4 regions of the Acidovorax sp. NN32 genome follow, and region 1 is predicted to be linked to each of the others. Evidence: predicted binding sites of a transcription regulator. Region 1 holds the regulator's gene; each other region holds the start of a gene.
What was found. The regulator sigma-54, encoded in region 1, starts transcription at its own class of promoters, with help from an activator protein. The targets are predictions, from matches to a motif close to TGGCANGNAANCTGCTTT.
Positions count from the first base shown of each region.

Region 1 (7,089 bases):
CAGCGGGCTGTGCTGGGCCGTCACCTCGACCTTGAAGGTCTGGCGCGTGGTGAACCAGATTTCCCAGGCCACGTCGCTGGCCATGGCATAGAGATCGTTCTCGGAGCGGTACGGGCGGTGCGCCAGCTGCACCAGCACGCGCTGGGCCAGGCGGCTGTGCAGGTTGAGCAGCAGCGCCTCGCGCCACGAGGCGCGCAGCAGCACGCCGCCGCGGCCGACCAGCAGGTCTTGCCCCGTGAGGCCGGTGATGCCATGCACCTCGTCGGCCAGAAAGCCCTCCACACCAGCGGCGCAGGGGAGAAAAAGTTGGAGTTGGTTCATGTCGATGGGGAGGATACGCGCTCAGACAATGCGTGGGAATCCGGCGTTCCCGCGCGGGCCAGCAGCAATTGGCGGATGGATTCGGGGATCGGCGCCACCTTGCGGTCGGCCTTGCCGATGAAGACGATGCCGATCTTGCCGCGCGCCACCTCGCGGCCTGAGGTCTTCTCGGTCATGCAAAAGACCAGGTCAAACCCATAGCGGTTGAAGTCCGCAGGCGCCATCTCCACGCGCATGGTCTCGCCATGGAAACCTTCGGACTTGTACTGCGCCACGATGTCGCCGACCACGATGGACAGCCCGCCCACGTCGGCCTCGGGGTAGCCCAGCGACTGGAAGAAGCGCACCCGCGCTTCAGAGACCAGGCTCAGCAGTTGCGCGTTGTCCAGGTGCCCGCCCTGGTTGACGTGGCTGATGTAGATCTGCAGCTCGGTGGCAAAGCCGAAGTGCGGGGGGAGGTCGAAGACGATGCGGGCCATGGTGGGGTGGCGGATAGAAAAACGAAAAATTCAAACAGGGCGAGCCATGCGCCCCCAACCGGGGTACCTACAGCGCCTTGCGCAGGTTGGCCGGCGCGATCTTGAGCGCTTCGCGGTACTTGGCCACGGTGCGGCGTGCGCACTCGATGCCCTGTTCCTTGAGCATCTCAGCGATCTGGCTGTCGGACAGCGGCTTGGCGGGGCTTTCTGCGGCCACAAACTGCTTGATGAGGGCGCGCACGGCGGTGCTAGATGCGTTGCCGCCGGTCTCGGTGCCAAGGCCGGAGCCAAAGAAGTACTTCAGCTCATACGTGCCAATTGGCGTAGCCATGTATTTGGCGGTGGTCACGCGGCTGATGGTGGATTCGTGCAGGCCCAGTTCGTCGGCGATGTCGCGCAGCACCAGCGGGCGCATGGCCAACTCGCCGTGGGTGAAGAAGCTTTTTTGCCGCTCCACGATGGCGCGCGAGACGCGCAGGATGGTGTCAAAGCGCTGCTGGATGTTCTTGATGAACCAGCGCGCCTCCTGCAGGCGCTGCTGCATGCCCTGGTGACCCTCGCCGCCCTTGTGGCCGCGCAGGGCGCCAGCATAGATGTCGTGCACGCGCAGGCGCGGCATCACATCGGGGTTGAGGCTGACGATGAAGTTGTGCTGGCCATCGCGTCCATTGGCACGCCCGGCTTTGCGCACGATGACATCGGGAATGATGATGTTGCGCTCCACGTCGGCAAAGCGACGGCCGGGGCGGGGCTCCAGGCGAGCGATCAGCGCCATGGCGGCGCGAGTGCGCTCTTCGCCGTCGCCACACAGCTGCGTCAGGCGGCGGATGTCGCGGCGGGCCAGCATCTCCAGCGGCTGCTGACAAATGCGCAGCGCGGTCTGCACCGTGTCGGGGTCAGCATCGCTGTCCTCGTCGGCAGCCAGCGCCGTGAGCTGCAGCGTCAGGCATTCGGCCAGGTTGCGCGCGCCCACGCCGGTGGGCTCCAGGCTTTGCAGCAGGCGCTGGGCCACGGTGAAGCGGTGCACCAGCTCTTCAATCTGCTCCAGGTCGTCCGGCCCGGCCAGGCTGATAGCCAGCTCTTCCAGCGACTCTTCGAGGTAGCCGTCGTCGTTGAGCGATTCAATGAGAAAACGCAGCGCTGCGCGGTCAATCTCTGACAAGCGCAGCGCCAGTGCCTGACGGTGCAAAAAGGCGGTCAGCGATTCATGCGAACGGGCCAGCTCGGTGGCGTCGGCCTCGTCGCCTTCGGAGTCGTTGCGGTTGCGGGCGGGCGCATCCCCGCCCCACTCCGCGTCGTTGGGCGCCATTTCTACCGTGCCGTCACCGCTCCAGTCAGGCTCGTCAGCGCCAGCACTCGGCGTTTCAGCATCATTTTGGCCTTCAGCGCTTGTGCTGCTTGCGCTGCTAGCTCCTGAAAATATAGCATCATCGGCGCTGTACTCATCGGGCTGCGCGGGCGTGTCGGCGGCTTCCAGGCCAAACTCCTCGCGCGGAGCTTCGTCGGCATTGCGTTCGAGGAACGGGTTTTCGTCGAGCATCTGCTCGACTTCCTGCGAGAGTTCGAGCGTGGACAACTGCAGCAGCCGAATGGACTGCTGAAGCTGGGGGGTCAATGCAAGATGCTGCGAGACGCGCAGCGAGAGTCCAGGCTTCATTGATTGAGCGCCGCCGGGCCGCCCCAAGGCGTGAAGGCCCCTTCGGGGGGCAGCGCAGTACACGAAGTGACAAGCGTGGGGGCCATGTCTACATCCTGAAGTGTTCGCCAAGGTAAACACGTCGTACCTCGGCGTTGTCCACGATCTCGGACGGCGTGCCCTGCGCGAGCACGCGGCCATCGCTGATGATGAAGGCGTGGTCGCAGATGCCCAGGGTTTCGCGCACATTGTGGTCGGTGATGAGCACGCCGATGCCCCGCGCCTTCAGGAAGCCGATGATGCGCTGGATCTCGATCACGGCAATGGGGTCGATGCCGGCAAAGGGCTCGTCCAGCAGGATGAAACGCGGTTGTGTGGCCAGGGCCCGGGCAATCTCGACGCGGCGGCGCTCGCCGCCGGACAGGGCCATGGCGGGCGAGGCGCGCAGGTGGTCCACGCGCAGCTCCTGGAGCAGGGCCGTCAGGCGCTCCTCGATGGCGTCGCGCGAGAGCGGCTGACCGTCATCACCACGCTGCAGTTCCAGCACGGCGCGCACGTTCTCTTCGACCGTGAGTTTGCGAAAGATCGAGGCTTCCTGAGGCAGGTACGACAGGCCCAGGCGCGAGCGCCGGTGGATGGGCATGTGGGCCACCGATTGGCCGTCGATGCGGATGTCTCCCTCGTCGCTGCGCACCAGGCCCACGATCATGTAGAACGAGGTGGTCTTGCCCGCGCCGTTGGGGCCGAGCAGCCCCACGACCTCACCTTTTTGCACGACCAGCGAAACGTCCTTGACGACCTTGCGGCTGCCATAAGACTTCGCCAGGTGCTGCACCTCCAGGCGGCTGCCCGCCTGGGAATCAGGCCCCAGGCGGCTGCCCGCCTGAGTGTCAGGACCGGTACTCACAGCGGGCCCACTCACTTGGCGCCGCCGCCAAGGCTGTTGCTGGGGCGCAGCGCCGGGGCTGAGGCCGGGGACGCCGCCTCGGGGGCCGCCGCAGCGGGCGGTGGATCTTTGGGGGCCAGCACGGCGCGCACGCGGCTGCCCGGCGCGGGGGCATCGCCCGCAGCGTTGGTGGCGGTGCGCTTTCCGTCCACGGAGAACACGTCGGTCAGGTTGTTGTAGACAATCACGGCGCCGGTGATCTCGTCGCTGAGCACAGCGCCCCGGTAGCGGCGCAACTCGGCACGGGTGATGAAGCGCACGTTGTCGGCCTTGCCGTCGTACTCGATGACTTCGCTCTCGCCTTCGATGAACTCGTCGGGTGCTCCCGGCAGGGTGTCGCGCTTTTGCCGGAAGAAGGCGCGCTTGCCAGGCTCTGCCGTGACCACACCGTACTGGTAGCCATCGGCATCCTGACGCACATCCAGCCGCGCGCCACGCAGCACGATGGAGCCCTTGGTCATGACCACGCGGCCAGAGAACACGCTGGTTTGCTTGAGCTCATCGTGGCGCAAAGCGTCCGCCTCGATGTTCATGGGCTTGGCGCGGTCGGCCTTTTCGGCATGGGCCACACCGAAGGTGCAGGCCAGGGCCGCGAGCAGGAGGATCGGAAGGAGGCGATGGTTCATAGGGCACGAATCTTGCAATCATTGTAGCCACCCCGTCGCGTTCCTCCATGAAAAAAGCCCGCATGTGCGGGCTTTTGCCAATGGGAACCGGCGGCCGGGCGAAAACCGTCAGCCTTTGCGGGCCACTGTCGCCAAATGTTCCACCACCTGCAGCACGTTTTGCATGCTGCCCGCCATGGTGCCATCGGTGTAGAACTTGCCCGCCACACCCATCGAGGGCACGCCCTCCACACCGTAGGCGTCCTGCAGTTGCGAAGCACGGCGAACTTGGTTGGACACGCTGAACGAGGTGTAGATTTCCTTGAACTTGGTGGCGTCCACACCCTGTTGGGCCACCCAGGCAAAAATTTCGTCGTCCTTGGCCAGCTTCTGCTTTTCCACATGGATGGCGCGGAACACCTTGGCGTGCAGGGCTTCGAGCTTGCCCATGCCTTCCAGGGCGTAGTACAACTTTTGCTGGGGCACAAAGCTCGCGTTGAAGGCCACGGGCATACGACGGACGGAGAGGTCCTTGGGGGCGGCCTTGACCCAGGCGTCGAGCGCGGGTTCAAAGGCGTTGCAGTGGGGGCAGCTGTACCAGAAGAACTCGATCACATCGACCTTGCCCGCAGGCGCGTCGGGCGCTACCGGCTTGTCCAGCCGCCGGAAGTCCTTGCCCTCCTTGAACTGGCGGGCCTGAGCCAGCGCGGGGGTGGCCACTGGCAACGTCAGGGCGGAAGCGGCAACCGCCGAGGCGGCGGACAAAGAAAACTCACGGCGTTTCATGACAAAGACTCTCCTGTTACAGGTCTGGGGGATGTGAGCCATGCCCCCGCAAAAAGTTCAGCCACCCGAAGTCTGGCGCGTCAGCGCTGCACGCGCACCAGCGCCGACTCCAGACCGGCGCCATCGAGCTTCTCCTTGAGCTGCTCGGCGTCGTCGCGTTTGGTGAACGGCCCCACACGCACGCGGAACACCGCCCGGCCATTTTGCTCACGCTCGCTCACGCGGGCCTCCCAGCCCAGCATGGCCAGCTTGGCGCGCTGCGCATCGGCGTCCGCCTGGGTGCGGAAAGCCCCGGCCTGGACAAAGTAGTCGAACGGGTCCAGATTGCCCTTGGCAGCAGCCTTGGCCACGGCCAGATCGCCCAGCGGGTCGGCGCCGGGCTTGGTTTCAGCCTTGGCCTCGGGCTTGCTGGCAGCGGGCTTGGGTGCAGGCGCCGATGCCACAGCCCGAGCATCCGGCGCGGCCGGGGTGGGCGCCGAGGCAGCCACAGCGGGCGGGGCTGCCGGGCGAGCCGGGTTCTTGCCATACAAAGGCGAATTGGGATCCCAGTTCTTGTTCTTCTGGGTCTCGGCGGCGTCCATGTCCACGCCCCGGCCATTGCCCTTGTTGAGGAAGGGCACCGGCACCTTGGTCACGTACACCGCCACAGCCAAGGCAGCGCCCAGGCCCACGATGACCCCAACGATAAAGCCGACGATGGTCCCGCCCGTCTGTTGTTTCTTCATAGTGACTGCTTACATTCTGGCTGGAGCCGACACGCCCAGCACGGCCAGGCCATTGTGCAATACCTGCGCGGTGGCGGCGACCAGCGCCAGGCGGGCATTCTTCACGGCCTCGTCATCCACCAGGATGCGCTCGGCGTCGTAGTAGCTGTGGTAGCTGGCGGCAAGGTCGCGCAGGTAGAAGGTCACATCGTGCGGGGCTTCGCCGTCGGCCGCAGCCGTGAGCATTTCGGGGTACTTGGCCAGCTGCAGCATCAGCGCCTGGGCCTGTGGGCCTTCGAGAGCCGACAGATCAACGTCGTGCAGCGAAGCCACGTTGCCACCGCCAGCCTCTTGCCACGCGCGCAGCACCGACTGGATGCGGGCATGCGCGTACTGCACGTAGTACACGGGGTTGTCGTTGTTCTGCGCCACGGCCAGGTCCACGTCGAAGGTGTACTCGGTATCGGGCTTGCGGGAGAGCAAGAAGAAACGCACGGCGTCCTTGCTGGTCCATTCGATCAGGTCGCGCAGCGTGACATAGCTGCCTGCGCGCTTGCTGATCTTGACCTCTTCACCGCCCTTGACCACACGCACCATCGTGTGCAGCACATAGTCGGGGTAGCCCTGCGGAATGCCCACGTCGGCCGCTTGCAAGCCCGCGCGCACGCGGGCAATGGTGCCGTGGTGATCCGTGCCCTGGATGTTGACGACCTTCGTGAAGCCACGCTCCCACTTGGCGATGTGGTACGCCACATCGGGCACGAAGTAGGTGAAGGAGCCGTCCTGCTTGCGCATGACGCGGTCCTTGTCGTCGCCGTAGTCCGTGCTTTTCAGCCACAGCGCGCCATCTTGCTCGTAGGTCTTGCCATTGGCGACGAGCTTGTTCACCGTGGCCTCGACGCGGCCGCTGGTGTACAGGCTGGACTCCAGGTAGTACTCGTCAAAGTGCAGGTTGAACGCCTGCAGGTCCTTGTCCTGCTCGTTGCGCAGGTAGGCCACGGCGAACTGGCGGATGTTGTCGTAGTCCTCTACGTCGCCGTTGGCCGTGAACTCGCGGTCGTCGGCCTTCACCGTAGCCTTGGCCTTGAAGGCCTCGGCAATGTCGGCGATGTAGTCACCGTTGTAGAAGTTCTTGGCCAGCGGGTTGTCGCTGTCGGTGGGCCAGCAGTCGTCGCCGGGCTTGAAGCCCTTGGCGCGCAGCTGCGTGCTCTTGGTCAGCGTATCGATCTGCACACCAGCATCGTTGTAATAAAACTCGCGGTGCACGTTCCAGCCCTGGGTGCTGAACAGGTTGCAGATGGCATCGCCTAAAGCAGCTTGGCGGCCGTGGCCCACGTGCAGGGGGCCGGTGGGGTTGGCCGAGACAAACTCGACCAGCACGCGCTGGCCGTTGTCGGGTTGATAGCCGAAACGCTCGCCAGCGGCCAGCACCTCGCGCACGACTTCCTGCTTGGCGGCTGGCTTCAAGCGGATGTTCAGAAAGCCCGGTCCGGCGATTTCAATGGCATCCACCCAGCGGGTGAAGGCGGGCGTGGCCTCCAGTGCGGCCTTGAGCTGTTCACCCAAGGCGCGGGGATTGAGCTTGAGCGGCTTGGCCAGTTGCATGGCGGCG
Region 1 is NZ_CP199679.1:4,902,636-4,909,724, forward strand. It holds gene ACT89O_RS22685 (THUMP domain-containing class I SAM-dependent RNA methyltransferase) at 1-321, opposite strand, end outside; gene ACT89O_RS22690 (acyl-CoA thioesterase) at 318-800, opposite strand; gene ACT89O_RS22695 (RNA polymerase factor sigma-54) at 868-2,457, opposite strand; gene lptB (LPS export ABC transporter ATP-binding protein) at 2,546-3,343, opposite strand; gene lptA (lipopolysaccharide transport periplasmic protein LptA) at 3,355-4,008, opposite strand; gene ACT89O_RS22710 (thiol:disulfide interchange protein DsbA/DsbL) at 4,117-4,773, opposite strand; gene ACT89O_RS22715 (SPOR domain-containing protein) at 4,854-5,498, opposite strand; gene argS (arginine--tRNA ligase) at 5,508-7,089, opposite strand, start outside.

Region 2 (7,089 bases), 740 kb from region 1:
GCACACCGGCCACAAACTCGCCGGTGGTGCCGGTGCTTTGCAGCGGCAGCGGCTGGCCGTTGACGGTGACCACATGGCGGCTTTCGTTCATGCCCGTCACGCGCACCTCGATGCGCTCCAGCGACGAGTCCACATAGCGCACGGTGCCCCCGGCGGAGCCTTCCTCGCCCATCACATGCCAGGGCTCCAGCGCGTTGCGCAGGGTCAGCTCCACACCCATCGATTGGACGGTGCCGACCATGGGGAAGCGGAACTCGAACTGCGGTGCAAACCAGGCCGCGTCAAACGCGTAGCCTGCGGCGTTCATCTCGGCCACCACGTCGTGCATGTCCTGCTGGATGAAGGTGGGCAGCATCCAGCGGTCGTGCAGCTCGGTGCCCCAGCGGGCGGCGGGCGCGCGGTAGGGCGCCTTCCAGAAGCGGGCGATCAGGGCGCGCAGCAGCAGCTGCTGCACCACGCTCATGTGGGCGTGGGGCGGCATCTCGAACGCGCGCAACTCCAGCAGGCCCAGCCGGCCGGTGCTGCTGTCGGGCGAGAACATCTTGTCGATGGAAAACTCGCTGCGGTGCGTGTTGCCCGTCACGTCCACCAGGATGTTGCGCAGTGTGCGATCCACCAGCCAGGGCGGCATGTCCTGGCCATAGGTTGCGCGGTTGGTTTCGATCTCGCGCAGTGCAATCTCCAGCTCATACAGCTGGTCGTTGCGCGCCTCGTCCACGCGCGGCGACTGGCTGGTGGGGCCGATGAACAGGCCGCTGAACAGGTAGCTCAGGCTGGGGTGGTTGTGCCAGTACAGCAGCAGGCTGGCCAGCAACTCGGGCTTGCGCAAGAACGGCGAGTCGGCCGGTGTGGCGCCGCCCATCACAAAGTGGTTGCCGCCACCGGTGCCGGTGTGGCGCCCATCGGTCATGAACTTCTCGGCCGACAGGCGCGTCTCCCACGCGGCCTGGTACAAAAACTCGGTGTGCTGCACCAGCTCCTTCCAGTGGCTGGCGGGGTGGATGTTCACCTCGATCACGCCCGGGTCGGGCGTGACCGCCAGCACCTTCAGGCGTGCGTCGCGCGGGGGCGGGTAGCCTTCGAGCACGATCTTCATGCCCAGCTCTTCGGCCGTGGCTTCGATGGCGGCCAGCAGGTCCAGATAATCATGGAGGCGCGACAGCGGCGGCATGAAGACATAGAGCACGCCGTACTTTTCGCCCACCTTCTCGGCCTTGGGGCCGCTGGCGCGGCGCGGGTCGCGCACCTCCACGCACAGGGCGGTGCGTGACAGGCCTGCGGCCGACTGGAACTTGCCCGGGGGCTGCACGCCCGCATGGGGGTCGGGCTGCCCTGCCTGGCGCGCGTGGTCGCCGCCCGCAGTGCCTTGCGCCATGCGGCGTGCCTCGCCCGGTGCGGTGGCGCCTGCCAGGTAGGGCAGGTCGCGGTCGCCAGTGACCGGGCCTGCTGGCACGGAATATCGCGCCCGCAGCGTGGTGGCAGCGGCGAGCGGGCTCTGGGGCGCGGTCGGGTCTTGCGGGATCAGGTGCTCGGTGTCCGATGCCTTCACCCAGGGCAGGGCGTCCAGCGGCAGGCGGTAGCCCATGGGCGAATCGCCGGGGATGAGCAGCATGCGGTCGTCGCGGAAGAACCACGGCCCGGTACTCCACACGCTGCCCGCCAGCGTGCCCGCGCCTTCGCCTGCCTGCAGCGGCAGCACATAGCCCACCACGCTGTCGAGCTTTTGCTCGAACACGCGGCGCAGGCGTGCGCGCTCCAGCTCATCGTCCAGGCGCGCATCAAACGGGTCCACATTGACCGGCAGGCGCCGCTCGCGCCACAGGTAGTAGAAGGTGTCTTCGTAACCGGGCTGGATGTAGCGGTCCGTCACGCCCAGCTTGCGCGTGAGGTGGCGCACAAAACGCTCGGCGTCGGCGCTGGTGTAGTGCGAGGGGTTGCGTTCGTCAGCAAAAAGCGCGGGGTTCTGCCACGCGGGCTGGCCGTCGGCGCGCCAGCAGATGGACAGCGCCCAGCGCGGCAGCTGCTCACCCGGGTACCACTTGCCCTGGCCAAAGTGCAGGAAGCCGCCCTGTCCATATTCGGCACGCAGCTTGTGCGTGAGTTCGGTGGCAAAGCCGCGTTTGGTGGGGCCCAGCGCGTCGGTGTTCCACTCGGGCGCGTCGCGGTCGCCCACGGCCACAAAGGTGGGCTCGCCGCCCATCGTCAGCCGCACGTCGCCCGCCACCAGGTCGGCGTCCACCTGCTCGCCCAGCGCCAGCACGGCCTGCCACTGGTCTTCGGTGTAGGGCTTGGTCACGCGGGGCGATTCAAAGATGCGCGTCACGCGCATCTCGTGGCTGAACTCCACCTCGGCCTTGTCCACACCGCCTTCAATCGGCGCGGCGCCCGAGGGCTGGGGTGTGCAAGCGAGCGGGATGTGGCCCTCGCCCGCCATCAGGCCGCTGGTGGCATCCAGGCCGATCCAGCCTGCGCCGGGCAGGTAGACCTCGCACCAGGCGTGCAGGTCGGTGAAGTCGTGGTCGGTGCCGCTGGGGCCATCGAGCGCCTTCACGTCGGGCGTGAGCTGGATCAGGTAGCCCGACACAAACCGCGCCGCCAGGCCCAGGTGGCGCAGCAGCTGCACCAGCAGCCAGCCCGAGTCGCGGCACGAGCCACTGGCTTTTTGCAGCGTTTCCTCGGGTGTCTGCACGCCGGGTTCCATGCGGATCAGGTAGCGGATGTCTTGCGATACCTGCTGGTTGAGCTTGACCAGGAAATCGATGGTGCGCTGCTTGCTGCGGTCCACCTTGTCCAGATAGGCCTGCACCAGCGGTGTCATCGGGTCGGTAGCCAGGTAGGGCGCCAGCTCCTGCTGCACATCGCTGCTGTAGTTGAACGGGATGTTCTCGGCCTCGGGCTCCAGGAAGAAGTCGAAGGGGTTGTACACCGCCATTTCCACCACCAGGTCCACCGTGACCTTGAACTCGCGCGTCTTCTCGGGGAAGACCAGCCGCGCCTGGTAGTTGGCAAACGGGTCCTGCTGCCAGTTGATGAAGTGCTGCGCGGGCTCGACCTTGAGCGAGTACGAAATCACATTGCTGCGACAGTGGGGCGCGGGCCGCAATCGGATGGTCTGTGGCCCGAGGCCTACCAGCCGGTCGTATTGGTAATGCGTGACGTGGTGGAGCGCGGCGTGGATGGGCATATGCAGGCCATGCTAGCAAGTCCCGAGCCATCGCGGGCAACTATTCCGGGGGCGGTGACAAGCGGTCATCGGCTGTTCACAATGTGCGGTCCGTACCCCGCTGCCGGGGCCGCCTGTTTTTCTGACTGCGCACCAACTTGGTGATGCCCTGATTCACCCATGTCCCAATCCCCCCAACTGCTGCTCCTCCCCGGCCTGGCCGCCGATGAACGCATGTGGCGCGGCGTGCTGCCGCTGCTGCCCGCCGCGCTGCGCCCCGAGGTCGCCACCGCCCACCAGGATGTGAACCTGCACCGCATCGAAGACTTTGCCGCACGCCTGCTGGCACAACACGCGGGGCCACTGGTGCTGGCCGGTGCGTCGATGGGCGGCATGATCGCCATGGAAGCCGCGCGCCAGGCGCCGCAGCGTGTGGCAGGGCTGGCGCTGCTGGGCACCACCGCGCGGCCCGAGACGCCGGATATGCGGGCGCTGCGCGAAGCCGCTATCGAACTCTTTGAACAAGGCCGCCTGCGCGAAGTGATCGAGCCCAACGTGGCCTTTGCCTTTCATCCTGACAACGCCACGCGGCCTGAGCTGGTGCAGGCCTATCTCGACTTTGTGCTGGACGCAGGCGCCTCCCACCTGGTTCGCCAGAACCGCGCCGTCATCCATCGGCCCGATGCCCGCCAGCACCTGCCCGGCGTGGCCTGCCCGGTGCTGGTGGTATGCGGCGAGGCTGACCAGCTCACGCCGCCCGAATGTTCGGCTGAGATTGCGGCGCTGGTGCCCGGTGCTGAGCACCACCTCTTGCCGGACAGCGGCCACATGCTGACCATGGAGCAACCTGAAACGGTGACACGGCTGCTGGTGCAGTGGTTGGCGCGCAGCGGATGGATCTGACCTGAGCTTCCTTCCTCTCGCCTTGTGGACGAGGGCGCAGTGGTGGGCGGGATGGACTTAGAGCGGCTCAAAAAACTCAGCGAAGCGGCCATCCCTAGGCGTTCGGCCTCAGGCCGTACAAGGAGTACGGCAAGGTGGGACAACGACGCCAGGGAAGTTTGTGAGGCGCTCTCAGGCAGTTTGTCGCGCTGGCTTTGTCTCGGGCGCCAGTTGTGTTTCCGCATACCAGCTGCGCAGTTTGCCGGGGTTGAGCAGGCCCTGCGGGTCGAAGCGGCGCTTCATGCCCACCACGGCCGGGTCCAGGTGGTTCTGCTTGCCGTCTTCTACGATGTACACGTGCGGGTTGTTGATCTGCACGCCGTGGTCGCGGTAGATCTGCATGATCTGGTTCAGGCGTTCTTCGGTGGTGTAGCGGATGATCTGCAGGCCGCTGCAGTTGAAGGCGCCTTCCTTGGTGCGCAAGAACTCCAGGTGCATCATGACCTCGCCCTTCAGCGCTGCCTCCAGCGCCTTCACCTGCTTGAGGCGGTGCATGGGGTTGAAGCCGCTCTGGATGTAAGTCAGGCCCTTGTCCACCTTGAGGGCGTGCAGGGTGGTGTGGTTCCAGGTGTATTCGAGCAGCGTCTTGTGGCTGCCGGCCACTTCGTCGGCGGTCTTGCGGTAGGTAATCTGGCCGCCGTGCTGAGCCACCATATCGCGCATGCCGGCTTCGGAGTGCGGGGCTACCAGCATCAGCACCGCGTGCTGGTCGGCGGGCAAGTGCTCGGCCAGGCTGGTGAAGTATTGCGGGATGGGTGCGGCCAGAAAACACACCTCTTTTTTCTCCAGCCCGGGGGCGCTGCCAAAGCGGTCGGCAAATTCCAGCGCGTCGTCAAACTTGTCGAAGGTAGCGATGCATTCGGTCCACTCCACGGCAGGGGCCAGGGCTACTTCCAGCTCCAGCACGATGCCGTTGGTGCCGTAGGTGTGGTGCAGCAGCATGGCTTCGGGGCCGTGCAGTTCGATGATCTGCGGTTCGGGCTCCACCGTCATCGCACGCACGGCCAGCACGTTGCCAGGCGCGGCCAGCGGGCCGTGGTTGATGGAGCCTGCCCCCCCAAAGCCGCCGCCAAACAGCCCGCCCAGCGTGGCGCTGCGGTAGGTGCTGGGCAGCCAGCGCAGCTCTTGCCCATGGGGCTTGGCCTGCGCATCAAAGTCTGCCAGCCGGATGCCCGACTGCGCGCGGCCCACACCGCCGCGCACCCAGCCAAATGCGTTGTAGCCCGACAGGTCCAGGATCACGCCGCCGTGCAGTGGCGTGCTCTGGCCGTAGTTGCCGGTGCCGCTACCGCGCACGGTGAGGGGAATGCCCGCACTGGCGCAGGCGGCCACCACCTGCCGGATTTCTGCTTCGGTGCGCGGGCGCACGGCGATGTCGCCGCGCTTGCCCGCCAGGTCGCGTTTGAGCACGGGGCTGAACCAGGCAAAGTCCTGTGAGAGGCGGCCCACGCGCAGCGGGTCAGCAATCCAGTCGAGGTCGGGCAGCAGGTCGGGCAGTTGATGGGCGGTGGTGGTCATGTCGGTATCTCCTTGGCCGCTGGTGGCCGTTTTGGGCAAAAGGAAGCCCTTGCCGCGCGCCAGTGGCTGCGCGCAGTGTGTTGGCGATGGGGTTGAAAGGGCTAGTCGTGCGACGTTTCGCTGGCGTGCCAGCCGCCCAGGGCGACACGGGTGAGCCAGGCCATCAGCACGAACAAGGCGACGCCAGTGAGCGAAATCAGCAGCAGTGCAGCAAACATGCGCGGGATGTTGAGCTGAAAGCCGGCCTGCAGAATCTGGTACGCCAGCCCCGCACCCTGGCCCCCGGTGCCCGCCACAAACTCCGCCACCACGGCGCCGATGAGCGCCAGGCCGCTGGAAATGCGCAGCCCGCCAAAAAAGTAGGGCAGCGCGCTCGGGATGCGCAGGCGCAGCAGCGTCTGCAGCCGCGTGGCGCGGTTGAGCTGGAAGTAGCTTTGCAGGTCAGGCTCCACGCTGCGCAAACCCAGCGTGGTGTTGCTGATGATGGGGAACAGGGCGACCAGTGCGGCGCAGATCACCATGGACGCGGTCGGGTCCTTCACCCAGATGATGATGAGCGGCGCCACGGCCACGATGGGCGTGACCTGCAGCAGCACGGCGTAGGGGAAGAGCGCGGTCTCGATGCGTTTGCTCTGCACAAACAGGAACGAGATGAGCACACCCGCCACGGTGGCCACCACAAAGGCCAGCACCGTGATCTTGACGGTGACCCACAGCGAGCCGCCCAGGGCGGCCCAGTCGGTGAACAGCGTCTTCATCATCAGGATGGGCGAGGGCACCAGGTAGGGTGGCAGCTCCATGGCCGTGACCAGCCCCTGCCACAGCGCGATCAGCACCAGGCCGACCAGCACGGGGTAGACCACGCGCTGCACGCGGGGTTGGGCCATGAGCGGCGGGCGTTTGGGTGTGGCCTTGGCGGCAGGTTTGGCAGCGACTGGTGCAGGCGCTGAGCGCGGGGCGGCTGCGGGGTGGGCGGTGACCACGGGCGACGCCATCGGTGCGGAAGGGAAGGGGGTGCTCATGCCACGGTCTCCTCGGTGTCCACGCTGGCGCGCAGCAGGCTGTCCTGCAGCAGCTTGGCGTAGCGGCTGAATTCGGGCGACACCATGAAGTCGGCCGTGCGGGGGTAGGGCGCGTCGATGCGGAACTCTTCGACCACGCGGCCCGGGCGCGCGGCCATCATGACCACGCGGCTGGAGAGGAACACCGCCTCGTGGATCGAGTGCGTCACAAAGATCACGGTGAGCTTCTTCTTGCGCCACAGATCCAGCAGGTCGGCGTCGAGCTTGTGGCGCGTGATTTCGTCCAGTGCTCCAAAGGGCTCGTCCATCAGCAGCAGGTCAGGCTGGGTGACCAGGCCGCGCGCAATCGACACGCGCATCTGCATGCCGCCCGACAGCGCACGGGGCAGGGCGTTGGCAAACTTTGACAACCCCACCAGCGCCAGCGCTTCGGTCACGCGCGCA
Region 2 is NZ_CP199679.1:4,160,105-4,167,193, reverse strand. It holds gene ACT89O_RS19150 (transglutaminase family protein) at 1-3,184, opposite strand, end outside; gene ACT89O_RS19145 (alpha/beta fold hydrolase) at 3,344-4,066, shown strand; gene ACT89O_RS19140 (FAD-binding oxidoreductase) at 4,238-5,623, opposite strand; gene ACT89O_RS19135 (ABC transporter permease) at 5,725-6,645, opposite strand; gene ACT89O_RS19130 (ABC transporter ATP-binding protein) at 6,642-7,089, opposite strand, start outside.
Region 2: a site for sigma-54 is predicted at 3,197-3,214, ahead of ACT89O_RS19150 (transglutaminase family protein). Genes of this name have one in related genera too.

Region 3 (7,089 bases), 690 kb from region 1:
GGGCGGTCCAGGTCGCCCGACAACAAAAGACCGATGTTCTGGATGACGACCTTGCCCGATTTGCCGCCTGCTGCTGCTTCTGCCATGGATTCTCCTCGTGGGGTGGTGGGCGGGGCACCACGCGGCACCCCGCAGGGAAAAATCTCTAGTTGATTCAGGCCGCTGCGACCCTGCCCTTGGGCAGACTGGGGCCGGGCGCCACAGTGCGCAGCACGCTGTCGATGACAAACGATTCCCAGTGCGCCAGCGCGTCGGGCGTCTCCAGGTCTTCGCCCAGAAAGGCCGACAGCGTGTGCCGGTTGGACATGTAGAAGTAGCCCGTGGCGGCAATCAGCAGGTACACATCGCGCGCCGACACATCCTTGCGGAACAGCCCCTGCGTCTGGCCGCTTTCGAGCACGCGGCGGATCACCTCGATGGCGGGCGACGAGTATTCACGGGCGCGCATCGACTTGGAGATGTGCTTGCCCTTGTGCAGGTTCTCAGTGTTGAGCAGCGTGATGAACTCGGGGTTCTTGCGGTAGTAGCCCACCACAAAGCGGATCACCGCCTGCAGCGCCTCCACCGGCTTGGCGGTGTCCAGGTCCAGCTTGGACTCCGCATCGTTCATGCGCCGGTAGGTTTCCTCCAGCACCTCGATGAACAGGCCTTCCTTGCTGCCAAAGTAGTAGTAAATCATCCGGTCGAACGACTTGGCCGCCTTGGAGATCTTCTCCACGCTGCCGCCTTCGTAGCCGTAGCGGGCGAACACCTTGGTCGCCGCCTTCAGGATGTTGTCGCGCGTGGTCTGTGCGGCCTGCTCGCGCACGCCCGTCTTGCGGGCAGAGGCGGCGCGGGGGGACGCGGTCCGGGTCTTGGTGGGAGTGGCAGACATGGCGGGTCCTGGTGGATGAGGCGGGCCCCCGGTAAGGGGGGCCGCCGGGGGATCACTGCTCTGCGAACGCGCGTTCGATCACGAAGTCGCCAGGCTTCGTGGTGTTGCCTTCCTTGAAGCCACGCTCTTCCATCATGTGCTTGAGGTCGCGCAGCATCTCGGGGCTGCCGCAGATCATCACGCGGTCTTCCACGGGGTTGAGCGCGGGCAGGCCCAGGTCGCGCGCCAGCTGGCCGTTTTCGATGACGGTGGTCACACGGCCCTGGTGCTTGAAGGGCTCGCGCGTCACGGTGGGGTAGTACTTGAGCTGCTTGGTGACCATCTCGCCCAGGAACTCGTGCTGCGGCAGCTCCTGCGTGATGTAGTCGTGGTAGGCCAGCTCCTTCACCTCGCGCACGCCGTGCACCAGGATGACTTCCTCGAATTTCTCATAAGTCTCGGGGTCGCGGATCAGGCTCAGGAACGGGGCCACGCCCGTGCCGGTGGACAGCATGTACAGGCGCTTGGCGGGCAGCAGGTAGTCGATCAGCAGGGTGCCCGTGGGCTTCTTGCCGACCACGATGGTGTCACCCACCTTGATGTGCTGCAGGCGCGAGGTCAGCGGGCCGTCGGGCACCTTGATGGACAGGAACTCCAGGTGCTCTTCGTAGTTGGGGCTCACGATGCTATAGGCGCGCAGCAGGGGTTTGCCGTTTTCGCCGCGCAGGCCAATCATCGTGAAATGGCCGTTGGAGAAGCGCAGCGCGGTGTCGCGCGTGGTGGTGAAGGAGAAAAGGCGGTCCGTCCAGTGGTGGACCGTCAGGACGCGTTCGTCAAGAAAGGCGCTCATGGTGCGTTAGATGGAAAAGTTGGAAACAAATAAGAAATCTGGCTGAAGCTGGCTCAGATTCAGGGCCCCAAGCGCTCTACAGCGCAATGTTCAGGCCTGAAAGCTTGTGGCTCACAACCCTCCATTGTTCCGCATCTGGCAAAGCCGCTTTTCTTTTGGTGATTGTGGGCAGCGTGGGCGCCAGCTTTTTGTTGAACTGCAGGAAGATTTCCATGCCCTCGGGCAGGTCGTCTTCGGCATAGATGGCGTTGGCCGGGCACTCCGGAATGCACACCGCGCAGTCGATGCATTCGCCCGGGTCAATGACCAGGTATTCCGGCCCCTCCTTGAAGCAGTCCACGGGGCACACATCGACGCAGTCGGTGTACTTGCACCGAATGCAGGCGTCTGTCACAACGTGCGTCATTTTGGGGCTCCTCATGCACCATTTTTGGGGGCGCAAAAACACCATTGCAGAGTCTGATTGATTCCGCTACATTGACATCGAATGTAGTGTTCACAACATTTAAGTTAAGTGAATGCTACACAAAATGCAATGCGCGTACAAGCACTTGCCACAATGCAATGAATGGGCCGCCACGATGACTGAACACACCAAGACCGACGGGCTACCTGGCATGGATGCGCCGGATCTGCCGCAGGTGCTCGAGCGCGCCCGGCCCCGCAACGAGCGCATGAACGCTGCCAAGGTCGAGTGCAATGCGTGTCCGGTGCTGTGCCAGATTTCCGAAGGCCGCGCAGGGGCCTGCGACCGTTATGCCAACCACGCAGGCGTGCTTGTGCGGCTGGACCCGGTGGTGCTGCTGCGCAAGACCCTGGAGGCGGGCGAGGCCACGCTGGTGCCGTTTGCGGGCCGCGCCCCGGCTGCAGAAGACGCAGAGACCGCAGTGGCTTCAGAACCCGCATGGAACGGCGACCTGCTGCTGTCTGAAGAGGTGTTCGTGACGGGCGTGGGCTCGTCCACCACCTACCCCGACTACAAGCCAGCGCCCTTCATCGTGGGTTCCCAAACCGATGGTGTGGACATGGTCACGGTGGTCACTGAGGGCATCTTCAGCTACTGCAGCTTCAAGGTGAAGATCGACACCGATCGCTTCCTCGGCTCCGAGCAGGCCAACGTGCGTTGCAAGGGCGAGGTGGTGGGCCACGTGACCACGGCGGAATACGGCTCACAGATGCTGTCGCTCGGCGGCGTGCACCACCTCACGGGTGGTACCAAGAAGGAAGGCCGCATCACCGCTGAGATGATGCAGGCGCTGGGCAACAAGCAGGCCGTGGAGTTCACCATCGACGGCGGCTCGCAGCTGGTGATCCAGGCCGGGCGCGCACCCATCGTCAACGGTGTGGCCGAGCAGCGCATGCGCGTGGGCTGCGGTTCGGCGGCCATTGGTATCTTTGCGCGCCAGTTCTTCGGCCATGCCGACGAGGTGGTGGTGGTGGACGACCACATCACCGGCGTGCTCACCGAGCATCAGGCGGGTCGCTGTCTGGACATGAAGCCCTCGGGCATCCAGATGCGCGGGCGCAAGTCCACGCCGGGCCGCTATTTTCAGGTGGCGAACCCGGGCACCGGCTGGGGTGGCACCGACATTGCCGACCCGCTGTCCATCATCGAGGGCTGGGACGAATCCGTCGCCTGGCAGGGGTTGCGCCTCTTGATGACCTCCACCACGGGGGAGCACGCATCCTGGTACGTGCTGGACGAGCAACTGAATCCGGTGGAAGCCGAGATGCCCGTCGAGGTGCGCCGCATCGTGGACCGCATCGGCGAAAACTGTGAGCCTTCGCTGGCGTCTGTGCTGTTCCTCGGCGGTGCGGGCGGCAGCCTGCGCGCAGGTGTTACCGAAAACCCGGTGCTGCTCACCCGTTCCATCAAGAATGCGCTGGTCAATGTGACCTGTGGCGGCGCACCGGCCTATGTGTGGCCGGGCGGCGGTATCACCGTGATGGCCGACGTGCTGCGCATGCCGGACAACAGCTTTGGCACCGTGCCCACCCCCGCCATCGTGGCGCCCATCGAGTTCAGCATGCGCCGCGCGGACTACGAAGCGCTGGGCGGGCACACCGAACAAATTCGCAGCCTGCGCGAAGTGCTGGAGCGCGGTGCGTGGCACAACGACGGTGCGCCGCAGGCGCGCGTGTGGCAGACCTTGCCTGCGGCCAATCCGTGGCCGCTGGGCCGCCCACCCCTGCTAGGCTGAGTGAGCCGCGCTGTGAACGCTTGCCGCAAACTCCTTTCCGACGGCCGCTGGCACTTCCAGCATGGCCCGATGGACCTCATCCTTCAGGCCGAAGGGGCGCACGACGCCGTGACCCACGCGCACGAGCGCGCCTGGCAACGTTTTGAAGGGCTGCTGCAGGAGCTGGTGAGTGAACTCCCAGGCCTGCGGGCGCCGGTGGGTGCGCACTGCACGCTGCAGGGCGTGGTGGCGCGTCGCATGTGGGCGGCCTGCAGCCCCTACCGCGCAGGCTTCATCACGTCGATGGCTGCGGTGGCGGGTGCGGTGGCCCAGGAAACTCTGGCGTGCTACGACCAGCAGGGCATAGACCGGGCCTGGGTCAACAATGGGGGCGACATTGCGCTGCACCTGGCGCCGGGCCAGTCGGTCACGGTGGGGGTGTACGCTGATATCGCTGCACTCAACGCTGCACAGTTGCGCAACGGTTTGGTGCTGGATGGGCAGATCCGCATCGACAGCGCCATGCCGGTGCGCGGTGTGGCCACCAGTGGGTGGCGCGGGCGCAGCCAGTCGCTGGGCATTGCGGACAGCGTCACGGTGCTGGCGCGCACGGCCGCGCAGGCCGATGCGGCAGCGACCATTGTGGCCAATGCGGTCAATGTGCAGGACGCGCGCATTGGTCGCATGCCTGCGTGGCTGGTGCGGGACGACAGTGACCTGGGTGCCATTCCTGTCACCGTGGATGTGCCTGACTTGCCCGAAGAGCAGGTTCGCCGGGCTTTGCAGCAGGGGTTGCAAAAAGCGCAAGAATTGCAGTCCAGCGGCCTGCTGTGGTTTGCGCTGCTGGCGTGCCAGGGGCAGTTTCTGGCGACCGCAGCACCGCAAGCCCTGGCCGGTGCTGTGTGGTCCCCACAAGCGGTGATGAAATCGGAAGTTGGTTCAGTATTTGCTTAACGAATTGCACAGGTCTCCAAAATGATCCAGATACGACGCGTTTTCACCCATCTTGAGGAAATCCGGCACGAATTCGGGCCGGTGGCTGAGGTGCCGCTGCTGCGTGGTGCCATCGGCGCGGTGCTGACCAACCCGTTTGCGGGCCGGTACGAACCCGACATCCTCCCCATGATGGATGCCCTGCAGGACGTGGGGCTGGACATGGCCCAGCGCCTGCTCAAGGCCATGGCTGTGCCCGCCGAGCGCATCGAGACCTATGGCAAGGGCGCCATCGTGGGGGCAGCTGGCGAGCTGGAGCACGGTGCGCTGTGGCATGTGCCTGGTGGTTATGCCATGCGCGAGCTGCTGGGCTGGAAGGGCGACCGCAACGCCTACGCCAAAGGCCTTGCCGAAGAGAAGACCGGGCAACCCGCCAATGCACTGTCCATCGTGCCTTCCACCAAGAAGGTGGGCGGCCCCGGCGCGGCGCTGGATGTGCCGCTCACCCACATCAACGCGAGCTACGTGCGCAGCCATTTTGATGCCATCGAAGTGCGGGTGCCCGGCGCACCCACATCGGATGAAATCGTCTTCATCCTGGCCATGTCCACCGGCGCTCGCATCCATGCACGCGTTGGAGGCCTCAAGGCCGCAGACATCAGCCAGTGGAACGGCCTGCGCTGATCCACTGCCAACCACAAGACCCTAGGAGACCCACACATGCCCGCCAAGATCCGGAAGATCATTGTTCAAACCGACGAAGTCCGCGTGGAGATGGGGCGCGACGTACAGCCGCCTGTGCGCAAGGCCCTGGCCATGGCCGTCATCGAGAACCCCTGCGCGGGCCGCTATGTCGAGAACCTCGACGAACTCGTGGCCATCGGTGAAGAGTTGGGCGCACTGCTGGGTGCCCGTTGCGTCGCAGCCCTGGGCATTGAGCCCGGCCAGGCACAGAGCTACGGCAAGGCCGCCATCGTGGGCGAGGCGGGCGAGCTGGAACATGCCGCCGCCATCCTGCACCCCAAGCTGGGGGCGCCACTGCGTGTGGCGGTCGAGAAAGGCGCTGCCCTGGTGCCGTCCAGCAAGAAGATCGGCGGCCTGGGCACCGCCATCGACGTGCCCCTGGGCCACAAGGATGCCGCCTATGTGCGCAGCCACTTCGACGCCATGGAGGCCCGCGTGGCCGACGCCCCCCGCGCCAACGAAATCGTGGTCGCCATCGTCGTGACCGACAGCGGCCGTCCGCTGGCACGCATTGGCGGTCTTCAGGCCTCCGAAATCAAAGGCGAGGATGGACTGCGCTGATCTGAGCGCGCACTACCATCCCGAGCAGTCTCACCAGTTCCCCTTCCCCAACCCACCTTTCAGGAGTTTCCCCATGACGATGCGACGAAACCTCATGCGTGCCACGGCCGCAGCCGCGCTGGCATTCACGCTGGCCCCTGTGGTGCACGCCCAGGATGTCATCAAGATTGGCGAGATCAACAGCTACAAGGCGCAACCCGCCTTCCTGGAGCCCTACAAGAAAGGCATGGAGCTGGCGGTCGATGAGATCAACGCATCGGGTGGGGTGCTGGGCAAGAAGGTCCAGCTCATCATCCGCGACGACAACGCCAACCCTGGTGACGCCGTGCGTGCTGCCGAAGAACTGGTGTCGCGCGAAAAGGTCGATGTGCTCACGGGCTCGTTCCTCTCGCACATCGGGCTGGCGCTGACCGACTTTGCCAAGCAAAAGAAATTCTTCTTCCTGGCCGGTGAGCCACTGACCGACAAGATCGTCTGGCAAAACGGCAACCGCTATACCTACCGCCTGCGTCCCTCCACGTACATGCAGGTGTCGATGATGGTGCCCGAGGCAGCGGCCCTCAAGAAAAAGCGCTGGGCGCTGGTGTACCCCAACTACGAGTATGGTCAGTCGGCCGTGGCCACGTTCAAGCAGCTGCTCAAGGCGGCCCAGCCCGATGTGGAGTTTGTGGCCGAGCAGGCGCCCCCGTTGGGCAAGGTCGATTCGGGTAGCGTGGTGCAGGCCCTGGCCGACGCCAAGCCGGATGCGATCTTCAACGTGCTGTTCGGTGCCGATCTGTCCAAGTTTGTGCGCGAAGGCAACACGCGTGGCCTGTTCCAGGGCCGTGAAGTGGTCAGCCTGCTGACGGGCGAGCCCGAATACATGGACCCGCTCAAGGACGAAGCGCCGAACGGCTGGATCGTCACCGGCTACCCCTGGTACGGCATCCAGACGCCTGAGCACAAGGCCTTTCAGACTGCCTACCAGG
Region 3 is NZ_CP199679.1:277,498-284,586, forward strand. It holds gene ACT89O_RS01280 (amidohydrolase family protein) at 1-86, opposite strand, end outside; gene ACT89O_RS01285 (TetR/AcrR family transcriptional regulator) at 155-874, opposite strand; gene ACT89O_RS01290 (ferredoxin--NADP reductase) at 927-1,703, opposite strand; gene fdxA (ferredoxin FdxA) at 1,780-2,109, opposite strand; gene ACT89O_RS01300 (6-hydroxynicotinate reductase) at 2,285-3,904, shown strand; gene ACT89O_RS01305 (UPF0280 family protein) at 3,917-4,837, shown strand; gene ACT89O_RS01310 (amino acid synthesis family protein) at 4,859-5,500, shown strand; gene ACT89O_RS01315 (amino acid synthesis family protein) at 5,537-6,121, shown strand; gene ACT89O_RS01320 (ABC transporter substrate-binding protein) at 6,195-7,089, shown strand, end outside.
Region 3: a site for sigma-54 is predicted at 2,223-2,240, ahead of ACT89O_RS01300 (6-hydroxynicotinate reductase). Genes of this name have one in related genera too.

Region 4 (7,089 bases), 2.2 Mb from region 1:
CTCATCATCGAGGCGCTGCAGGAGGCCGGTTTGCCTGCTGGCGTGGTGAACTTTGTGACCAACGCTCCGGCGGATGCAGGCGCTGTGGTCGAAGCCATCGTGGCCCATCCGGCAGTGCGCCGCGTCAACTTCACCGGCTCCACCAAGGTGGGCCGCATCATTGCGCAGACCTGCGCCAAGTACCTCAAGCCCGTGGTGCTGGAGCTGGGCGGCAAGGCCCCTCTGCTGGTGCTGGATGACGCGGACATCGACGCCGCTGTCGCAGGCACCGTGTTCGGCGCATTCGCCAACTCGGGCCAGATCTGCATGTCCACCGAACGCATCATCGTGGACAACGCCGTGGCCGACGAGTTCGTGGCGAAGCTCGGTGCGCGTGCCCAATCCCTGCCCCTGGGCGACCCACGCAAGGGCCCAGTGGTGCTGGGATCGGTGGTGGACATGGCCACCGTGCACCGCTGCAACGCCCTCATCGACGACGCGCTGGCCAAGGGCGCCAAGCTGGTCTGCGGCGGCAAGAGCGACAGCACGCTGATGCAGGCCACGGTGCTCGACCACGTGACGTCCGCGATGGACATCTACCGCGAAGAATCCTTCGGCCCCGTCAAACCCGTGGTGCGCGTGAATGGTGTCGAGGAAGCCATTGCCTGCGCCAACGACAACGAGTTCGGCCTGTCATCCGCCGTGTTCAGCCGCGACGTAGCCAAGGCCTGGAATGTGGCGGCGCGCATCGAGTCGGGCATCTGCCACATCAACGGCCCCACGGTGCACGACGAAGGGCAGATGCCGTTTGGTGGCGTGAAAAGTTCGGGTTACGGCCGCTTTGGCGGCATGGCGGGCGTGCGCGAGTTCACCGAGTTGCGCTGGATCACGGTGCAGACGACACCCCGCCACTACCCCTTTTGAAAATCAAAAAAGATAGCTGCTAACGCTTGCTGGACAGGCGGTAGCGGCCTTTTTTATTCAGATAGTCAAACCGTGATCGCATCCAGCGGCCAGCGCGGCTTCACGTCAAAGGCGTAGTCGGTGTTGGCCTGCTGCTGCCCTGCCTGCAGCCGCATGGCCGCCGCCATGGCAATCATGGCGCCGTTGTCGGTGCACAGGTGCAGCTCAGGGTAGTGCACCCGCACCTTGGCGGCGGCACAGGACGTGTTGAGCTGCGCGCGCAGGTGCCGGTTGGCCCCCACACCACCGGCCACCACCACGCGCTTCAGGCCGGTCTGCTTGAGCGCGGCCAGCGTCTTCTTCACCAGCACTTCGACAATCGCAGCCTCCGTGCTGGCGGCCAAGTCGGCCTTGCGTGCCTCCAGTTCGTCACCCAGCTTCTTGGCCTGCGTGAGCACCGCCGTCTTGAGCCCGGCAAAAGAGAAATCGAGGTTGCCACTGTGCAACAGCGGGCGCGGCAGCTTGAAGGCTGCGGCATCGCCCTGCTCAGCCAGGCGCGAGAGCGCTGGCCCACCCGGGTAGCCCAGGCCCATGAGCTTGGCGGACTTGTCGAACGCCTCGCCAGCCGCATCGTCAATGGTCTCACCCAGGATCTCGTAGCGGCCCACGCCGTCCACACGCATCAGCTGGGTGTGACCGCCTGATACCAACAGGGCCACAAAAGGGAATTCAGGCGGGTCGGCGCTGAGGAAGGGCGACAGCAGGTGCCCCTCCAGGTGGTGCACGCCCAGCACCGGCTTGTCCAGTGCAGCGCCCAACGCGCACGCCACGCCCGCCCCCACCAGCAGCGCACCGGCCAGGCCCGGCCCGCGGGTGTAGGCCACCACGTCCACATCGGCCAGCGACTGGCCGGACTCGGTCAGCACCTGCGTGGCCAACGGCAACACGCGGCGGATGTGGTCACGGCTGGCCAGCTCGGGCACCACGCCACCGTAGGCCTGGTGCATCTCAATCTGGCTGTGCAGCGCGTGCGACAGCAACGTGGGCACGGCATTGCCCGTGGAACGGACCAATGCCACGCCCGTTTCGTCGCACGAAGATTCAATACCGAGGATCAGCAAACTCATGCCCCGAGTGTAAAACCCGGCCCCGTTCAGGGTCGGATGCAAAAACCCCTGCTGGCAGTCGCCAGCAGGGGTTGTGCGGATGGATGGCGCTTGCCGACGCGGCGGCTTGCTTACCAGCGGTCCGAACGCATGCGCAGTTCCCAGCTTCCGCTGCGCAGTTCATACACGCCCACGGCGCCGTAGCGCTGTTCGCCCTTGTCGTCCCAGGTCATGGTGCCGATCACGGGCGCATAGCCGTTGATGCTGTGCATGGCCTTGGTGATCGCTTTCGGATCGGCCGACTTGGCCTTCTGGATGGCGGCTGACAGCACATAGGTGCTGTCGTAGCTGTAGTGGCCGCCATAGGCCGGGGGCTTCTTGTAGGCCTCGATGTACTTTTCAAGGAAGGGCTTGCCGGTGGTGAACTCCTTGGCTTCCAGTACGGGCGATGTGGCGTAGACGCCTTCGACCATGCCCATGGCCTTGGTCATGTCGGTGGTCTTGATGGTGTCCCCGCCCAGCAGGCTGACCTTGGTGTGGTCAACCTTGCGCAGGGCTTCGAGCAGAGCCAGGGCCTGAAAGTCGTTGAGGGTGGACACGATGACCTCGACCTTGGCGGCCTTCAGCTCGCCAGCCAGTTCATCGAAAGCCACCGTCTTGTCGTCAAACGACTTGCGCACCACCACTTCCTTCTTTTCAGCCTTGAGCTGCTCGGCAGCACCGTCGGCCAGGCCCTTGCCGTAGGGCGTGCCATCGTCCAGCGCAGCGTAGCGGGCGGCACCCAGCTGTGTGGCGGCAAACGAGCCGATAGCGCGCGCCTGCAAGGTGTCATTGGCCACCATGCGGAAGGTGGTTGGGAAGCCGAGTTGCGTGAACTTGGGGTTGGTGGAGATGGCGATCTGGGCGATGTCCTTGGCGGCGTAAATCGGAGCCGTCTCAATGCTCACCCCCGAATTCAGGTGCCCGATCACCGCCACCACGCCCGAGTCCACCAGCTGCTGCGCCACGGTCTTGCCGGTGGCGGCGTCGGCCTTGTCGTCCACCGACACCACCTCCAGCGTCACACGCTTGCCGTCCACGGTGTAGCCACCCTTGTTCAGTTCCGCCACGGCCAGGTTGACGCCGTTGAGCAAATCCTGCCCCAGCGCGCCCAAGGGGCCGGAGAGGGGCTGGGCCACGCCGATCTTGATGGTGTCGGGCACCTTGCTGCAGCCTGTCAGCACCAGCAGCGCGGATACCGCCACGGTGGTCAGGGCCAAGCCGGCAGAGATACGCCGCCGGTCAATGTGCTTGTTCATGCAAATCCTCTTGAATGGGTCAATGTGACCAGATGTATATGCGATGCGACCGGGTAGCTGCTATCGGGTATGCCCTGCCCATCGACAAACTATTAGCAAGTTTCAGGCCTTGGAAGCTGCCGCAACCTGCTGCCAGCCTTCAGCCCCGGAACGCACCGCTTCGATGCACCATTTTGTGGCGTAAAAATTGCTTATGCTCCTGGGTATGAACGAGTCTCTGCGCATCGTGGTGGTTGCCCCGGATCTGGCAGTCGCCGACCCCGCCGACGAACACGCCGTACTTCAGGCGGAACGGTCGCGTGCGCTGCGCATTGGGTTGCTGGAGAACAACTTCAACCTGGTGGCCACCCTGCCTGCCGATGTCTTCCTGAGCGAGCGCATCGCCCAGCTGCAGCCCGACCTCATCATCGTGGACGCCGAAAGCGAGGCGCGCGACGCGCTCGAACATGTGGTGATGGCCACGCGCGACGAGCGCCGCCCCATCGTGATGTTCACCAACGACGAGGACACCTCGCACGTGAAGGACGCGGTGGCGGCGGGCGTGTCAGCCTACATCGTGGCGGGCCTGGCCCCCCAGCGCATCCGCCCCATCCTGGACGTGGCCATGGCGCGCTTCCAGCACGAACAGGCCCTGCGTGCCGAACTGGCCGACGCCAAGACCGAACTGAAAGACCGCAAGACCATCGACCGCGCCAAGGGCCTGCTCATGCAGCGCCAGGGCCTGAGCGAACAAGCCGCGTACGAGAAACTGCGCAAGACCGCCATGGACAAGGGCCTCAAGCTGGTGGACGTGGCCCAGCGCATGCTCGATGTGATGGATCTGCTGGGTTGAATAGGTGACTTCCCCCTGAGGCGCTGTGCGCCTTCCCCCTTCTCTCGAATCGCTGCGCAATTCGGGAAGGGGGACGATGCCCTCGCAGCGGGGCGGCCCTTGCTTGGCATCCCTCGCCTGGGTCGCGCCCGGGTCCACCGGCTTCTCCCCAAATGGTGCGCCGCACAAATGCAGTGCAGCACTCGGCGCGCGCACCATCATCGCAAATTTTCAAGCCAAACTGGCCGCTACCGCTTGATAAATAAGCACAAGCAGCTACTAATTTGGTAGCAGATCATGCGCTGTATTGGAGCAAAGCCGGTATGAAAAAGGCTGGCACGCTGCTTGCATTAACCCTGGCAAGACCAAAGACGGTCCCACCACTGACAGCACTGACCCAATGGCGGGCCGGTGCTGACACAAGGCCCCCCAATGGGCTTTGCCATGGACAAAGGCGTCCCTCTCCGAGCCCGTTTGCGCATGCAACCCGGCCAGGAGAGGACGCCTTTTTTGTTTTCTAACGCACCGAGGAACCGCCCCATGACCGATCTGTTGAAAACCAGCCTCAACCGCCGCACCGTGCTGCAGGCAGCTACCGTGGGCGCCGTGGGCGTGAGCCCCGCCCTGCGCGCCCTGGTGCACGCCCAGGGCTCGGACGCCCCCGAGAAAAAGGAAGTCAAGATTGGCTTCATCCCGCTGACCGACTGCGCCAGCGTGGTGATGGCCTCGGTGCTGGGCTTTGACAAGAAGTATGGCGTGACCATCATCCCCACCAAGGAAGCGTCGTGGGCCGGTGTGCGCGACAAGCTGGTGAATGGCGAACTCGACTTTGCCCACGTGCTGTATGGCCTGGTGTACGGCGTGCACATGGGCACGGCCGGCCCCAAGAAGGACATGGCCGTGCTGATGAGCCTGAACAACAACGGCCAGGCGATCACGCTGTCCAAGGCACTGGCCGACAAGGGCGCAGTGGATGGCCCGTCCCTGGCCAAGTTCATGGCCGCCAACAAGCGCGAGTACACCTTCGCAGGCACCTTCCCGACCGGCACCCACGCGATGTGGATGCACTACTGGTTGGCCGCCGCCGGCATCAACCCGCTGTCGGGCGCCAAGCTGATCACCGTGCCGCCACCCCAGATGGTGGCCAACATGCGCGTGGGCAACATGGATGGATTCTGCGTGGGCGAACCCTGGAACCACCGCGCCATCATGGATGGCATCGGAGTGACCGCCAACACCACCCAGGACATCTGGAAGGACCACCCCGAGAAGGTGCTGGGCACCTCGGCCGATTTCGTCAAGAAGAACCCCAACACCACCCGCGCCGTGATGATGGCCGTGCTGGAAGCCAGCCAGTGGATTGACGCCAGCCTGTCCAACAAGATGAAGATGGCCGAAACGGTGGCCCAGAAGTCCTACATCAACACCAGCGTGGACGCCATCAACCAGCGCATCCTGGGCCGCTACCAGAACGGCATGGGCAAGACCTGGGACGATCCCAACCACATGAAATTCTTCAACGACGGCGCGGTGAACTTCCCCTACCTGTCGGACGGCATGTGGTTCCTGACGCAGCACAAGCGCTGGGGTTTGATCAAGAGCCACCCCGATTACCTGGCCGTGGCCAAAGAGATCAACCAGGTGGACCTGTACAAGTCGGTTGCCAGCGCCATGAAGATCAACGTGCCCAAGGACCCGATGCGCACCGCCAAGCTCATGGACGGCGTGGTGTGGGACGGCAAAGACCCCGCCAAGTACGCCGACAGCTTCAAGATCAAGGCGTAAGCGCCCTGCCCCGCCCACCCTGCCAAGGAGAACACCATGGTCAGTGCCGTCTTTCACTCCCCGTTGGATGCAGCCCCCGTGGCTGCACAGAACGCTATGAATAATGTAGCTATCAGCGCTTCACCAGCAAGCGGCAGAAGCCAAAAACAGTCCAAATCCGAAACAACGGCGAGCCCCGCCCCTGCCAGTCGCGACTGGGCGGCCCTGTCGCGCAGTTTCTGGATGGCGGTGCTGCCGCCGCTCTGTGGCCTGGGCCTGCTCATCGGTCTGTGGGCGGTGGTATCCACCACCACGGGCGGCAGCATCCCCAGCCCGGTGGAGACGTGGAAGCAGGCGCTGGAAATCTTCAGCAACCCGTTCTACCGCAATGGCCCCAATGACCAGGGCGTGGGCTGGAACGTGCTGATGTCGCTGGAGCGCGTGGCCGTGGGCTTTGGCATGGCGGCGCTGGTGGGCATTCCGGCGGGCTTCGTGATCGGGCGGTTCAACTTCCTGTCGCGCATGTTCAACCCGCTCATCAGCCTGCTGCGGCCGGTGTCGCCGCTGGCCTGGCTGCCCATTGGCCTGCTGGTCTTCAAGGGCGCCAACCCCGCCGCCATCTGGACCATCTTCATCTGCTCCATCTGGCCCATGATCATCAACACCGCCGTGGGCGTGCAGCGCGTGCCGCAGGACTACATGAACGTGGCCCGCGTGCTGAACCTGAGCGAATGGAAGATCGCCACCAAGATCCTCTTCCCCGCCGTGCTGCCCTACATGCTGACCGGCGTGCGCCTGGCCGTGGGCACCGCATGGCTGGTGATCGTAGCTGCCGAGATGCTGACCGGCGGCGTGGGCATCGGCTTCTGGGTGTGGGACGAGTGGAACAACCTCAACGTCAAGAACATCATCATCGCGATCTTCGTGATCGGCATCGTCGGGCTGGTGCTGGAGTTTGCGCTCATCAAGCTGGCCACCGCATTTACGTTTGAAGAGGTGAAAGCATGAACACGACCACCACGGCAGCATCCACACACCCCTCCATGAGCACCAAGTTCATCGAAGTCCACGGCGTCGAGCAGACCTTCAAGACGGCCAAGGGCCTGTTCCCCGCGCTGCGCGACATCAACCTGACGATTGCCAAGGGCGAGTTCGTGGCGCTGATCGGCCACTCGGGCTGCGGCAAGTCCACGCTCTTGAATCTGATCGCCGGGCTGACCACGCCCAC
Region 4 is NZ_CP199679.1:1,747,662-1,754,750, reverse strand. It holds gene ACT89O_RS08035 (aldehyde dehydrogenase) at 1-903, shown strand, start outside; gene tsaD (tRNA (adenosine(37)-N6)-threonylcarbamoyltransferase complex transferase subunit TsaD) at 969-2,009, opposite strand; gene ACT89O_RS08025 (branched-chain amino acid ABC transporter substrate-binding protein) at 2,120-3,286, opposite strand; gene ACT89O_RS08020 (ANTAR domain-containing response regulator) at 3,492-4,118, shown strand; gene ACT89O_RS08015 (CmpA/NrtA family ABC transporter substrate-binding protein) at 4,638-5,882, shown strand; gene ntrB (nitrate ABC transporter permease) at 5,919-6,869, shown strand; gene ACT89O_RS08005 (ABC transporter ATP-binding protein) at 6,866-7,089, shown strand, end outside.
Region 4: a site for sigma-54 is predicted at 3,463-3,480, ahead of ACT89O_RS08020 (ANTAR domain-containing response regulator). Genes of this name have one in related genera too.